One region of the Paenibacillus segetis genome, then DNA from elsewhere that is predicted to be linked to it. Evidence: predicted binding sites of a transcription regulator. Region 1 holds the regulator's gene; the other holds the start of a gene.
The links. The regulator NrdR, encoded in region 1, represses ribonucleotide reductase genes. The targets are predictions, from matches to a motif close to AACACNATATATNGTGTT.

Region 1 (8,303 bases):
AAAAACTCATCTTTTGATCACGAAGTAAATCATGAAGCGAAATCGACATCGAATCTTGAAATTAGCCGGGCCAAGCATATGCTTACGGGGTATGTTTCCTACAGAAACATTTCAGGTGCTCACGTAGGTTTAGCCTACGCTCCGCTCCTCAGTCCCTAGCTTCATTCAACCTTCTGAAGCGTTTTGAAAAAACGCAGCATCGTAAGCATAGGCTCTGGTGCTGAAAAGCTGATTTTTTGAACATCCATTATAATCAAGAGGTTACCTTACAGGTTAAAGAAATCAACTTGTAGGGTAGCCTTTTTTGTTTTTTTATTAAAGGGAGGCTTGTGTTAGAATATAGGGAGGAGTATAGCTGAAGGAGTAGGTGCTGTATGGAAAAATTGATTCTTATTGATGGTAACAGTATTATTTACCGGGCATTCTTCGCTATGCCACCGCTAACAAATTCTAAAGGATTGCATACGAACGCGGTGTATGGATTCACGAACATGCTGCTACGTTTGATTCAAGAAGAGAAGCCAAGTCATATTCTTGTGGCGTTTGATGCGGGGAAAGAAACGTTTCGTCACGAAGGATATAAGGATTATAAAGGTGGTCGTGAGAAGACCCCCCATGAGTTATCGGAACAGTTCCCATTGATGCGAGAATTGCTCGAAAGCTTTGGGATTGCCTGGTTTGAGTTGTCCGGTTATGAGGCGGATGACATTATTGGTACGATCAGTAAAAAAGGAGAAGAGTCTGGTCGTCAAGTACTTATTGTTACAGGCGATAAGGATATGCTCCAAGTCGTTTCGGATAATGTAAAAGTAGCGTTGACCCGTAAGGGGATTAGTGAAGTAGAACCCTATGGACCGAAGGAGATTGAAGAAAGATACGGTCTTCGTCCAGAACAGATCATTGATCTGAAAGGATTGATGGGTGACACTTCGGATAATATTCCAGGTGTTCCAGGTATCGGAGAGAAAACGGCATTGAAGTTGTTGCATCAGTATGGATCGGTTGAAGAAGTATTGGCTCATACGGATGAAATGAAGGGCAAGATGAAAGAAAATTTAGTGAATCATGCGGAGGATGCGCGCATGAGTAAGAAGTTAGCTACCATTTTCTATGAAGTTCCCGTTGAGCGCTCATGGGAAGATATGGCCTTTGCAGGCGTGCAGGAGGATAAGGCTGCTCCAATGCTACATAGACTAGAGTTTAAGTCGCTACTCGAACGGCTAGACTTTACGGTTGGCACGGCAGGGGAGGCAACCTCTGACAGTAATGTTCAATCTTTGACAGAAGTAGATGTAACTATTGTAGATACGGCTACATTACCGGAACTTAAAGAACTTCTCCCACAAATCGAAATGATGTATGTGGAGTCTTATGGTGATAATCCTCATCACGCGATTGCAATGGGGATGACTTTATCGACCCCTGAACGTCACTTCTTTGTCCCTTTTGATTTTCTGAAGAGCAAGGAGGCAGAAGTTATAGTCGCCTGGCTAGGGGACGCTTCTGTGCCAAAACGAGGATATGATCTACACCGAGCGGATTTAGTACTGCATTGGTTAGGTATTACTTTGGCGGGCGAGGAGCATGATGTTCAACTGGCTGCTTATCTGCTTGACCCTACGGATAATAATCAAACCACTAGTGGATTGGCTGCTAAATATAAGTTGCCTATTATAGCATCTGATGAAGAGGTATATGGCAAAGGTGCTAAATTCAAAGTACCAGATCAGGAGATATTGAGTAAGCATCTGGCTAGGAAAGCTCAGTTGTTGTTACAGATCATGGAGTTACAACGAAATGAGCTTGAGAAGAATGAAATGAATAGATTGTTTTATGAGTTGGAAATGCCCTTGTCTCGTATTTTGGCAGACATGGAGAAGCAAGGTGTGGCCGTAAATCGGGATGATTTGATCCAGTTAGGCAAAGAATTTGAGTCACAAATTGCTAAATTGATGAAACAAATTTACGAGATTGCTGGTTTGGAGTTTAATTTAAATTCACCTAAACAATTAGGTGAGGTTTTGTTTGATAAGTTAGGTATGCCTGTGATGAAGAAGACCAAGACTGGTTATTCAACAGATGCCGAAGTTTTGGAGAAATTAGCTCCATACCATGAGATCGTTCAATATATTCTTGACTATCGTCAACTTGCTAAGTTGCAATCGACTTATGTAGAAGGATTGCTAAAGGAGATCTCGCCAATTACTGGGAAGGTGCATACGTATTACCGCCAGACCATTGCGGCTACAGGTAGACTTAGCAGTCAGTTCCCGAACTTGCAGAACATTCCGATTCGGATGGAAGAGGGCCGCAAGATTCGCAAGGTATTTGTTCCATCGGAGGAAGGTTGGTTCATACTCGCTGCCGACTATTCCCAGATCGAACTTCGTGTATTGGCTCATATTTCTGAAGATGAAGGGTTACAAGAGGCTTTCCTTCATGATCTGGATATTCATACAAAAACAGCGATGGATGTATTCGGTGTATCGGCTGATCAAGTAGATTCAAACATGCGCCGTTCCGCAAAAGCGGTTAACTTCGGGATTGTATATGGGATTAGTGATTATGGATTATCTCAGAACCTGAACATTACGCGTAAAGAAGCTGCTCAGTTCATTGAGAAGTATTTCCAAGCATTCGGGGGAGTTCGTCGCTATATGGACGATATTGTACTCGAAGCAAAGCGGGATGGTTATGTAAAAACACTCTTAGAACGTCGGCGTTATTTGCCGGAGATTAATGCTTCCAATTTCAATATTCGTTCGTTCGCCGAACGTACAGCCATGAATACGCCAATTCAAGGAACGGCGGCAGATATCATCAAGTTGGCGATGGTGTTGATGGATGAAGCACTTAAGAAGCAAGGATTAAAAAGCCGAATGTTATTGCAAGTACACGATGAGTTGGTATTTGAGGTTCCACCGGAAGAAATGGATATCATGAGTAAGCTTGTGCCAGAAATTATGGGTCAAGCCCTTCCGTTATCTGTTCCGCTCAAGGCTGAAGTTAGCAGTGGCTTAAATTGGTACGAAGCAAAGTAACTCTTATATTAACTGAATGAGGTGAGCAATATGCCGGAATTGCCTGAAGTAGAGACGGTTAGAAGAACATTGACCGAATTAATCGTTGGGAAAACCATTCAATCCGTGACCGTGTCGCTCCCAAGAATTATTCAGCGACCTGACGACATTAAGCGGTTTGAAATAGAATTAATCGGTCATCGAATTCTCGAGATCGGTCGGCGGGGTAAATTTTTGCGAATCATCATGGACGGTCTTGTTCTGGTATCCCATTTACGGATGGAAGGAAGATATGGTTTATATGACAAAAGCGATCCTGTTGAGAAGCATACTCATGTCATTTTCCATTTCACCGATGGTTCAGAGTTAAGATACAAAGATGTACGGCAATTTGGAACGATGCACTTGTTCCGAACTGGTGAGGAATTTACGATGAATCCATTAGCCAAACTGGGATTAGAGCCACTTGATAGTTCATTCACTGCAGAGGCTTTTCGTGAAGTGATTTCGGGGCGGTCGACCAAGATCAAACCGGCATTACTTAATCAGGAATATGTGGTCGGGCTGGGGAATATTTATGTGGATGAAGCGTTATTTAGAGCGGGAATACATCCTGAGTATCCTGCAAAAGAACTGAGCGCGGCTAAGCTTGACGAATTATATGAAGCGATTAAATCGACGCTGCAAGAAGCCGTGGACGCTGGAGGCTCTTCAATTAAATCATTTGTGAATGGTCAAGGGGAAATGGGGATGTTCCAGCATTCTTTCCAAATTTATGGACGAAAGGGTGAACCCTGTGTTTCTTGCGGACATGCTGTGGAGAAGACCGTCGTGGGGGGACGTGGCACCCACTATTGTCCGAACTGCCAAAGACCATTCACTTCTGATCAAAGTAATGAGGTGAAGGGATGAATATCGGTTTGACTGGTGGAATCGCATCGGGTAAGAGCACCGTTTCTCAAGAACTGGTGAAGCGAGGTGCAGTGTTAATCGATGCCGATGTAATTGCCAGGGAAATCATGGAGCCAGGTCACCCGGTACTTGGGACTGTGGTTGATACTTTTGGTCCCTCCATTCTGTTTCCAGATGGTACGCTGAACCGAAAAAGATTAGGAAGCATTATATTCTCAAATCCAGAGGAACGTAAAGCTCTTGAAGATATTACACACCCTGCGATTCGAGTGGAAATGCGTAGACGTATGGTAGAATATGAAGCTGAAGATCCTAAACGTCTGGTTGTTGCGGATATTCCTTTGCTATATGAATCCAGGCTCGAGGACTTATACGATGAGATCATGGTCGTTTATGTACCCAGAGAAATCCAACTAGAGCGGCTAATGCAAAGAGATGGCCTTAACCGCAAAGACGCGGAGGATAGGCTAAATGCGCAAATGGATATTGAAGCAAAGAGGGAGAGGGCGGATATATTGATTGACAATAGCCTCGGGCTGGACGAGACGTTAAGTCAGATCGATAACTTTATGCGGGACAAAGGTTTGTTATGAGGTGGCTTCGAAAAAAAAGGGTGCTGTTACTTTTATTCATCGGCTTTACAGGTATTTTATTTCTTAACTCGAGTTGGCTTTCGTTATTCTACCCGATTCAATATAAGGATGAAATTCGTTATCATGCGGAGAACAATGATCTTGATCCAAGGTTGGTTGCTGCAATTATACGGGTTGAGACCAATTTTAAAACGGGGGCTGTGTCTAAGAAAGGCGCGCTTGGTGTTATGCAAATTATGCCGGATACAGCTAAATGGGTCATTGAAAAAGCAAAGTATACGGATGTGGAACTTGAAAGGGTTAAAGAAGAACCAGCAACGAACATCGAGATTGGAACCTGGTATCTGAAATACTTGTTCGACCAGTTTGATGGGAATGAAATTGCGATGATCGCTGCATACAACGCGGGTCCAACTAATGTTAAGAATTGGATCAAGAGTGGGAGATGGGATGGAACACTCGAAGCATCAAAGGATATTCCGTTTGGGGAAACAAGACATTACGTTCAGCGAGTATCCCATTATTTTAAACAGTACTCCAAAATTTACGACGAATTCTAAGTTCAACGAAAAAAACTTCCCCTAAAGGGCAGGTTAGGGTATATATATTAAAGAAAGCACTGGAGGCGTGAGCCTACCAATGCTTTCTCTGATCGATTGGTTATTTAAATTGACCTGCAAGTGATTGTTCTGCCAGGGTCACTAAGCGTTTTGTGATGTAACCACCGATCGAACCGTTTTCGTATGAAGTCAGGTTACCAGCGTATCCATCTTTCGGGAAAGAAATGCCAAGTTCTTGAGCAACTTCGTATTTCATTTGTTCAAGTGCCCCGGAAGCTTGTTTAACCACCAGGTTATTCGAAGAGTTGTTTTGGCTCATGTTGTTCACCTCCTTGTGGTTGGTAACAGTATTATGTACAGGGATGACAAACTTCATTACGCATTTTATAAGTTATTTTTTGGAATTATTACAAAGAGATAAGAGATATTAGAGAAGGGAGGGCGGATGACTTGAAATGCCCCTATTGCGACTATTTAGGAACGAAAGTGCTGGATTCAAGACCAGCAAATGAGAATCGTTCGATTCGGCGCAGGCGTGAATGTGAGAAGTGTAGTCGTCGGTTCACTACCTTTGAAATGGTGGAGGAAATGCCTCTCATCGTAATTAAGAAGGATGGTAGCCGTGAGGAATTCAGCCGCGAGAAAATGTTGCGTGGTTTAATTCGAGCTTGTGAGAAACGGCCAGTATCTGTTGAGCAACTTGAATCGATTGTCTCCGAAGCGGAACGTTCGCTGCGGCATTCAGCTAATGCTGAGGTTGAGAGCAGGGAAATCGGTGAATTAGTTATGGAACAACTTTATCCGGTTGATGAGGTCGCATTTGTGCGTTTTGCTTCCGTATATCGTCGTTTTAAAGATATTAATATGTTTATGAAAGAGCTCAAAAATCTATTGTCCAAAAATACAGGATCCGACAAATAAAATAGGACAAGCCCTATCAAATACATCTGCGAAATCCGCAGATGTATTTTTTTACACTGCGTTAACAAAACTAATACAGAGAGTTTATATTCCGTTTATATAATTGGTATTGTACAAACAAATAAGGGGGATACCTAAGAAATGAAAAAGAGTTTGATGTTGGTTTTGACACTGATCCTTACTTTCACATTGGCCGCATGCGGTCAAAACAACACTGCAAAGAATAATACTTCAGGATCGAATGGAGGAAATTCTACAGGTTCCGAGTTGTCCGGGTCGATTCTAGCTGTCGGTTCTTCTGCACTTCAACCACTGGTTGATCAAGCTTCTCAAAAGTTCATGGATTTAAATCCGAAGGTGTCTATCCAAGTGCAAGGTGGAGGCAGTGGAACTGGGCTGACTCAAGTCTCTGGAGGGCAAGCTGACATTGGTAACTCTGACGTATTCGCTGAGGAAAAGCTAGAAGCGGCTGAAGCGGGTGAATTAGTTGACCATCAGGTAGCAGTTGTTGCTATGGCTACAGTTATTAATCCAGATGTGAATGTTGATAACTTGACAAAAGATCAACTAGTCCAAATTTTTACCGGTAAGGTAACGAACTGGAGTGAAGTTGGTGGTAATGATCAAGCGATCCAAATCATCAATAGACCATCCAGCTCCGGTACTCGGGCAACATTTGAGAAATATGCGCTTGGAACAAAGACAGAAGATCTTAAAGGTGCAATTCAAGAAGATTCTTCCGGTACGGTTAAGAAGCTAGTTAGTGAAACACCTGGAGCTATCGGATATCTTGCTCTTTCCTATCTAGATGATTCAGTTAAAGAAGTGAAGTACGAAGGTGTAGAAGCAACTGTTGATAATGTAGCCAATGGAACTTATCCTGTGTGGGCATATGAACATATGTACACAAAAGGCGAGGCAAGTGAAGTAGTAAAAGCATTCCTTGATTTCATTGCATCTGATGAAGTTCAAAATGCTGATGTGGTTGAATTGGGATATATCCCAGCAAGCCAAATGCAAGTTAAACGCGATGTGGATGGAAACATCACTAAATAATAATGCATAACATCATATAGTAAGGAGAGAGGCGGAACCTTCTGCCTCTTTCTGTGCTGTGTAAAGGGAGAGGTTTCATGGCTCAGTCCGGCGGAAAGAAAAAGGTACAACCGCATATTATAGAGGAATGGACCGGTAAAATATATACTTCGTTATGTATCACTTTTCTGATTGTAACGATTTTCTCAATGGTTTTTTTTGTAGCATCTAAAGGATTAAGCTCATTCTTTGTAAATGGGATCAGCTTTGGTGAAATATTCGGAGGAACACAGTGGAAACCCGATGGAGAACCAGCGTTGTTTGGAGCATTGCCTTTTATCATCGGCTCGTTCAGCACATCGATATTAGCCGCGCTCATTGCTGCTCCACTTGGTATATGTGCAGCATTGTTTATGGTTGAAATTATGCCTAAATACGGAAAGAAATATTTGCAACCTGTTATTGAACTTCTTGCTGGCATACCATCTGTCGTTTACGGGTTTGTTGGATTAAGTGTAATAGTACCCTTCTATAGAGATATATTTCCTGGACAAGGACTGGGGATTGTTGCTGGAGCTACAGTTTTGTCTATTATGATCCTACCTACGATTACTTCGATTGCGACAGATGCACTTTCTGCTCTTCCTCCAGGACTTAAAGAGGGATCTTATGCTTTGGGAGCAACCAGATGGCAGACGCTATATCGTACAGTGCTTCCTACAACAATGCCTGCGTTAATGACAGGGGTTGTGCTTGGTATGGCGCGTGCATTCGGGGAAGCTCTTGCAGTTCAAATGGTTATCGGGAATGCACCTCATATTCCGACTTCCCTCTTTGAATCAACGTCGACACTAACAAGTGTCATCACTTTAAGTATGGGAAATACCGTTATGGGATCCATTCAGAACAATGTACTGTGGACCCTTGCGCTCATTCTTATGGCGATGACGTTCATCTTCGTATTTACAGTTCGTTGGCTTGAGAGGAGGGCAAAACGATGAGTGCAAAAACTGCAGATAAAGTAGCGACAGCGGTCATCATCACATTTGCAGGAGTTATCGTCCTGATTATGGCGGGCTTGCTTGGCTTCATTCTATTTCGCGGAGTAGGACATATCAGTTGGGATTTCCTGACTTCCGCACCGCAAACGATTAAGGCGGGTGGAGGAATAGGCCCTCAATTATTTAACTCTTTGTTTCTACTTGTTTTAACGATGATTATTACGATCCCACTCGGTTTGGGCGCAGGTATTTATATGAGTC
Region 2 (8,303 bases), 240 kb from region 1:
AAAAGCTGAAGAACGACCCTCTTGTACTGGTACACCAAGTACGGAAGAAGCAGTGTCATGTGTTGCGGCACAAATGAGCAGACACTCTGGTAAATCGTATTGTTGTACTATGGCTTCGCTAACAAACGCAAGTACTTCCCCAGGTTCTGTTAGTGCGGCGAAATGCTCTCTTTTAAGATGCAACAGATTTAATAAATCGGTATCATAATCACGCGTTTGTAAATTCAGTAGTTGAGTCGTGGATGCGTTAGTTACTTCGTTCATCATATGGCCGGATAACTTGTAATATAAATAGTCCGGCACCATCAGTATCTTGTAAGCTTTCTCCAATTCAAGTGGATCATGGATATAAAGCTGGTAAAGCGTATTAAAGCTGAGTTGCTGAATTCCAGTCTTCGTATACACTTCTTCAGGGGATATTTGAGCTGTAACCTTCTCCATAGTATTCTCTGTACGATTATCCCGGTAGGAGTATACATCTTGGATTTTTTCACCATTTTCATCGATTAACACATAATCAACGGCCCAGGTATCAATGCCTAACGTACATTTTAGAACGCCGCATCCTTTGGCTTTTTGTAATCCTGCAATGATTTGATCATACAGATAGTCGATATCCCAGAAGCAGGAACCGTTTCGTTCAGTAAAACCGTTGCTAAACCTATGGATTTCTTCCAACAAGATCTTATCATCCTCTAATCTACCTAGCACAAGTCGTCCACTAGAGGCACCAATATCGACGGCAATGTGATTAAACATACAGACACTCCTTATTTTACTTTAATCTTAAACAAAAGATTTTTTGAACAGTTTCCTCCCGCATATGCGATAATAGTTTATATTCACATTGTAAGTGCTTATATTTATGAATACATCCAACATTATTGTTGAAAAATAATAGAATCTTGGGAGGCATTTTATATATGCAAGCCTATTGGGAGAGCGCAGAACATGCGTGGTCGGAAGATTCGATTCGGTTAATTAATACGCCTTCTGATTTTGCCAGAACTGCTCTTTTTTACGTTCAAGAAATCGGTCATTTTAAGACGCTATCTACGTATTACACAGAGCGAGAATATTTAGATTCCTTTCTCCTGGTTTACACCATTTCAGGCCAAGGTAGATTAAGTTATGGTGGGAAAGTGTACAATATACTCCCAAAACAGATTTTTCTAATAGACTGTATGAATTATCAGCATTATGCGCCAGCCAAAGGTCATGTATGGGAAAAGTTGTGGATTCACCTGCACGGCGCGTCTGCAAGGGCTTATTACGAACAGTTCTCACAGGGAGACGGACCCGTTCGGTCAACCTCAGATGAGACTCCCATTCCTGAGTTATTACGAAATTTAATCGAGTTACATTATTATAAAAGTCTAAAGAATGAATTATTATCCTCCAAACTCATTGTCGAATTGCTAACGGAAGTCATTCTTGCAAGCCCTCTTTCGGATCATTCAAATATGGATGCACCACCACTAGTCATGGAAGCTCTTGACTTCATCTATAAAAGATACAATGAGAAATTATCATTAGATTATTTAGCAAATAAATTATCAGTAAATAAATATCACTTATCTAAATTGTTCAAAAAGCATACCGGCCTCTCTCCGGGTGAATATATCATTAATTTACGTATTACTCGGGCCAAGGAGCTGCTTAAATACTCAGAGCTTACAGTCGCCGAAATCAGTGAAAAAATTGGCATAGATAATGTAAGTCACTTTATCAATTTGTTTAAAGACCGAACCGAGCTTACACCGCTATCTTTTCGAAAAACATGGAAGAACCAACTGAAGAGTGAATATTCACGATAGATATATGTACGAAAAAGAGAGGGAAGGCCTTGGGCCTTCCCTCTTCTTGTTCAAATCAACTTCTATTGGGTTAAGAGCACTTGCTATATCCGCAATTACTACATGTTTTACAACCCTCAATATTGATCAGTGTGGCACCACCGCAGGACGGACATAAATCACGTGAAGTAACTGATGTACCTCCGTGTGACTTCCCAACCGGTTCATGATTGTGATCATCATGATGAGCCAATGTAGCCGCTACTGGAGCGGGATCATGATCTACATAGGGACCATTTTGCACATGTGTTTCTAACGCTTTGGCTACCGCATCCGCTATCGATTCCACACGGTTTGGACCAAAGCCAATCGCTCCGGAACCACCAATCCCTTTCAAATGCTTGATTAGTAGCTCAACCTTGTGACCATGATCGCCATAACGTAGGAACAAAGAGCATACGCGTCCTAATGCTTCAGCCATAGCGAACACATCGGAGCCTGCCTTCCCGACATTAAGGAAGATTTCACTCGGGATCCCATCTAAATCGTTAATCGTAATGTAGGCCATGCCGAATGGAGTATTGATTTTATAAGTAGCACCACGAAGGACTTGTGGACGTTTTTTATACTGTTTATCCAAAGCTACCTTATCATCGGTATCCGTATTTACAGAAAGTGACTGCGTGAAGCTGCTCACTTCTTCATCTGTCGATATAACTTCCTCCGCTACTGGCTTCTCATCCTTCTTCTCCGTTTGTAGTACTTGCACATCACGGCTGCCATCACGGTATATCGTTACCCCTTTACATCCGAGGTCAAATGCCATTTCATATAGCTCTTTTGTTTCTTCTACCGTAAAATCGGACGGGCAATTCGCCGTTTTGGAAATGGAGCTGTCCACCCAGCGTTGAATAGCTGCTTGTGTACGAATATGATCCTTAGCGGATAAATCCATCGCGGTTACGTAATAATCCGGAAGCTCCTCCCCTGGATGAGTATCCAGCCAATCCTGAGCAATCGGCACAAACTGTTCATCGAAACCAAGACGACTTTGACGGTAATATTTGAATGCGAAATAAGGCTCGATACCGGTTGATGTTCCTACCATAGTACCTGTACTACCTGTAGGTGCTTGTGTAATAAGTGTTACGTTACGAACGCCTTTCTCACGAACTGCTTGCTCAACTTCAGGATACGTATCACAAAGCACCTTCATAAATCCACTTTGTAAATAAGGGTCTGCTTCAAACGCTGGAAATGCACCCTTCTCTTCCGCAATTTCTGAGGATGCCAGATACGCTTCTTTGGCAATGAAGCCATATAGTTTATCCAGAAACTCTAGTGACTCTGGGCTACCATAGCGAATATGCAGCTTAATCATCAGCTCCGCAAGGCCCATTGTTCCAAGCCCTACGCGGCGTTCTTTCTTCTGATTCAACTCATTTTCTTCAAAATGATAAGGGGTTCGATCAATAACATTATCTAAGAAGCGAACGGAATAACGCGTTGTAGTCGCTAGATCATCCCATGCAATGTCGTGTTTCTCTTCATCATAGAATTTGGACAAATTAATCGCGGACAGGTTGCAGACACCCCAGCCTGGTAAGCCCTGTTCTCCACATGGATTTGTACAAATAATTGGATTGAAATACCAGCTGTTGGACATCTGATTATAGTATTCCATAAATACAACACCTGGCTCGGCCGATTTCCAAGCAGACTCAATAATCGTGTGCCAGATCTCGCGGGCCTTAACTGTACGATAATGAACTACATTTCGTCCTGCAGCCTTCCATTTATCAAGATCGCCATCCCATACGTCGTTATAATCCTCATCCGTCGTATCTGGGAAGACAAGCTCCCAATCCAGATCTTCTTTAACAGCCTTCATAAAATCATTGCTCACGCATACCGACAGGTTAGCATTCGTAACTTGCCCCATGCTTTGTTTGACTGTGATGAAATCGAGGATATCCGGATGCCAATCATTCATCATCAACATCAATGCTCCACGTCTACTGCCGCCTTGCTCTATTAGACCCGTCGTATAGCTAAACAGTCCGCCCCAAGATACGGCTCCACTAGACGATCCATTTACACCTTTTACAATGGCACGACGTGGGCGTAATGAACTGAGATTAATCCCTACACCACCGCCACGAGCCATGATCTCTGTCATTTCCGACAAAGTTTCCATAATTCCCCCACGGCTATCTTTAGGTGAAGGAATGACATAGCAGTTAAAGAGTGTCAATTCATCACTAGCCCCTGCACCTGCGGCAATTCGTCCACCAGGAACTAATTTCCAATCATCCAATATATAGCGGAACTTCTCTTCCCAATCCTTCTGAAGTTCCGGCGTCTTTTCAACTGAAGAGATAGAGGTAGCTAGACGATCCCACATTTCCTCTGGTGTTTTCTCAATATTCAGCGTTAGCTTCTCCACATCCGATTCTACGAGCTCGCCTCGGCGTGTCTTGACCGTAACCATTCGACCTTCGCGAGCAACGATTTCCCCGACTTCCTTCGTCGGAAACTTCGGATCATCTTTTGTAAGCACGAGAACAACGTCCCCTACCTTCGCATGACTTGGATCAGCATCCTTCCAAGCATAGCGGTCCAAAAAGATTTTCTCACTCAAGCCTTCTAAGGTTTGCTTCTGCTGTTTGTCCAAAAAAAACACCCTCCTAAAAGTTTCTTCCTTGAATAATCTTCGTAACAAAACTTACTTCGAAAGCTCGCACCTATGTTAAGAGATATAGCATGAAATTACATATAGATCACAATATATAGTGTGCGAATACAATTATACTATACTACATATCGATTTCACAGCCTCTTTATATAAAAAATCCTTCTTAATTTCGTCATTTTATTTCCTACCTTAGACACTGGAAATCTTTAAAGTTATGAACTCCCTCTTTTTCGTCCATACTACACCTACATCTAAAAGAATACGTAACAACTAATGGAGGTTTTGTCATCATGTGTCCTCATCCCCATAGCCCTACAGTAAATTCTACAGGTTCAGTTCCTGTTCCGATCGAATTCGACCATAGCTGGTACGAAGATCTTGAAACTCGCTTAAATAAAGGTGGTCCATGGGATGATTGGAAGCTATTCAACCTCTCTGCTCAGGCAGAAGCTGCCTCTTTGGTCACTAGCTTTGAAGAAATGCTTTGCCTTCAACATTTACAGAACGTGACGCCGCTGCCTCATCAGACAGAAACTGCTCGAAAGGTATTATTCGAAATGCGTGGGCGTGCTATTCTCGCAGATGAGGTTGGTCTCGGTAAGACGATTGAGGCCGGTATGATTCTAAAAGAATATATGATTCGTGGGCTTATCCGTAAAGTGCTCATTCTTGTACCCGCTTCACTTGTTCTGCAATGGGTGCGAGAGCTAAATCAGAAATTCGGTATTCCTGCGGTAGCGCAGAAAAAGGAATATTCTTGGCAAAACGACATCGTTGTTGCCTCTATGGATACAGCAAAACGCAACCCTCACAAGGATATTTTATTCAATAATGAGTATGACATGGTCATTGTTGATGAGGCTCATAAGCTAAAGAACAAGAAGACTACAAATTATCAATTTATGCTGAAGCTACGCAAAAAATATTGCCTACTACTGACCGCTACCCCTGTGCAAAACGATTTGGGAGAACTATTCAACCTCATCAGTTTACTTAAACCAGGCCAACTTGGTGGATTGGGTGATTTCTCGACCAATTTCGTCGTTGATAAACGAGTGGCCAAAAATGAGGGACAGTTGAAGGGTGAACTCGCTAAAGTTATGATTCGCAATCGGCGTGGAGACGGCGAACTAGAGTTCACCAAGAGAATTGTTCGCAACGTACATGTTGAACTCTCCGACGAAGAAAAGAAACTTTACGATGGTGTCACTTCTTTTGTCAGAGATCAATATCAAGCTGCGGGTGGCAACCTGAGTAGTATGCTGTCATTGATTACGCTTCAGCGGGAAGTGTGTAGTAGCCGGGATGCTGTCTTTGTTACACTCGTTAATTTATCAAAAAAGTTAGCCCCAGATTCTCCACTACGGGAGCGAATATGGGGGCTCGTCGACATTATTAAGACGATTCAAACGAATAGCAAGGCTGAGAAAACGATGGAGCTCATCCAAGAGATGAACGACAAGGTGATCGTCTTTACCGAATACCGTGCAACTCAAGAATATCTGATGAAATATTTCCGAGACCGTAATATGACGGCCGTTCCATATCGAGGTGGTATGAACCGAGGTAAGAAAGACTGGATGATGGATCTCTTCCGTGGCCGAGCTCAAGTGATGATTGCTACCGAAGCTGGTGGTGAAGGAATCAATCTACAGTTCTGTCATCAGATGATCAATTTTGATCTCCCCTGGAATCCTATGCGGGTTGAACAGCGAATCGGACGGGTTCATCGCTTAGGACAAGAAAATGATGTCATGATATATAACTTGTCTACGAAAGGGACTATTGAAGAACATATTCTGAACTTGCTTCATGAGAAGATCAACATGTTTGAAATGGTTATCGGGCAACTCGATGTTATTCTAGAACGTTTTGAGAAGAAAGGTTCACTGGAAAATAGCATCTACAAAATATTATTGGAATCACAGGACGATAATGAAATTGCCCGTCGTGTTGATACACTTGGTCGTAGTATTCATTCCATCAAGGATGAACTGGATAATGAAACATTATCTACTAAGGATTCGGATGGTGACTTCAAGCAATTGTTAGGAGGATAAAATACATTGACGATGAAAATGGAACAAATCCAGAATTTTGTCATGACGTATTTGGAGACAACCGAGTGTCAAATTATCGAGAAATCACCTAATCACGTTACTGTAAAACTTTCACCTCAGGCTGATCGTGATTTAACGAACCGCCCTTATTATTGGGGTTTCATCGAGCGAACAGGTGCTGAGCCAGAAACGATGTCGTTCTCCTTTATCTTCGATCCTCAGAAACATCAGGCTGATCTGGACCTTCAAGCTGCAGAATCGGCAGCACTAGGAACAACGGGGACAACAGCTCCGCAGGAAGACAGTATCCTCGGACGTTACTTCGGTGTAGTCAGACCACTACCAATACTTGGTCCAGGAAGGATTCAGCGTGAGGAGCTTACATTTGGTAGTCCAAGGCTCCAGCAGATTTTTGCTGCGGCACAGCGCGGTGGACGCTGCGTCTATTTATTTGAGGATCCTGGACAGCGGCAGCGCATGACTTTACTTCCTGCAGCATATGAACCGTGGCTAGCTGTATGCTTCAAGGTCGAGCTCTCCTGCGATGTGAAACGTGAGGAGTTACACTTCTATGGGATATCTTTACTAAGTGGAACGGTTGATGAAATGTTCTCCTCAAGAATTTCAGACAAAAGCTGGGTGCCTCGCGTACCCGAGAATGTGGCTATCGAGCCTTCAAGACTCTCACTCGCTGATGGACGCGATATACTCCAATCCCGATTACAAGAGAAAATCGAAGCTTACGATCACAGCTGGGCCGAAGCGGCCTCCGAACGTCTGAGAGAGGAACTCATGCTCATTGAGTCCTATTACGGAGATCTATTGGAGCAACCTGATGAAGAACAAAAGCAAGCCATTCAGGAGCAGTTCGAATCCAGACAAGGAGAAATCCGCTGGCAGTACGAGCCGAGAATTGTCGTATCTACCGTGAACTACGGCATCTTTCATCTACGTTCGCCGCGTTGACCAGAAATTGACCCTACTCGCTAAAAGACCGCAAAAATAGAAGCTAAACAACTTGTAACAGCGCGACATGTTGTAACACCATTTTTGAGCCCACTCCAATACAATGGACAAGCAATCTAAGCTTCATCCCATTGCCACGCTGTGAACGGTTCAATTCAAATGAAATGAAGGTGTAGAGACTTGAATATCTGGAAACCGACTTCAATAGTAGCCAAAATATTACTTAGTACAATCCTTCTCCTGCCTATCGTCCTGCAGCCTCAAGTAAACGTGCTACATGCGCAAGTGGCCCAATCCGCCCAGGCTTTGGACACAGCGCCTGCTGATCTTCGAGACTATGTTGCAGATGTGATCAAACAATTAGCCTCTTCCGAGACCCTCTCCACCTGGGATGATGCCGATTCCGTGATCGAGCCACTTGGTCCAGGGACGCACAGCTGGCTTGTGACTATTAAGACAAAGCAAGCTCCTCCCGGCTATCTCATTATTTCCTCCACAGAAAGTGGTGAGTATAAACTGGTTGAGTACGGTAGTGGTCCCGACTCCTTATATGTTCAATCCACCCTGGAGTCCGCTCTCAAAGGAAGCGGACTATCCAAACTGGGAGTTATTACAGAAAATGCAGTTCCGTTATACGGAGGTCCCGTATTAGCGGAATGGGAAGTGGCTAAACCTAATTCCAAAAATTCAACTCATTATCTGAACGCCTTAACAGGAGAATTGTTACCGGAGAGCAAGAATAGCTGGGCCCAGCAAGTAGCTGCTTATCGTGCCCCTGAGCTTGCT

Region 2: IEW05_RS05490 (adenosylcobalamin-dependent ribonucleoside-diphosphate reductase) is a predicted target of NrdR. The motif match lies at 4,576-4,593, and genes of this name have one in related genera.

Annotation. Positions count from the first base shown of each region.
Region 1 is NZ_BMFT01000001.1:1,003,873-1,012,175, forward strand. It holds gene polA (DNA polymerase I) at 375-3,041, shown strand; gene mutM (DNA-formamidopyrimidine glycosylase) at 3,072-3,932, shown strand; gene coaE (dephospho-CoA kinase) at 3,929-4,525, shown strand; gene IEW05_RS04350 (lytic transglycosylase domain-containing protein) at 4,522-5,085, shown strand; gene IEW05_RS04355 (alpha/beta-type small acid-soluble spore protein) at 5,186-5,404, opposite strand; gene nrdR (transcriptional regulator NrdR) at 5,536-6,006, shown strand; gene IEW05_RS04365 (phosphate ABC transporter substrate-binding protein) at 6,148-7,062, shown strand; gene pstC (phosphate ABC transporter permease subunit PstC) at 7,140-8,042, shown strand; gene pstA (phosphate ABC transporter permease PstA) at 8,039-8,303, shown strand, end outside.
Region 2 is NZ_BMFT01000001.1:1,241,354-1,249,656, reverse strand. It holds gene rhaB (rhamnulokinase) at 1-759, opposite strand, end outside; gene IEW05_RS05495 (AraC family transcriptional regulator) at 924-1,817, shown strand; gene IEW05_RS05490 (adenosylcobalamin-dependent ribonucleoside-diphosphate reductase) at 1,888-4,470, opposite strand; gene IEW05_RS05485 (DEAD/DEAH box helicase) at 4,782-6,551, shown strand; gene IEW05_RS05480 (YqhG family protein) at 6,558-7,517, shown strand; gene IEW05_RS05475 (hypothetical protein) at 7,698-8,303, shown strand, end outside.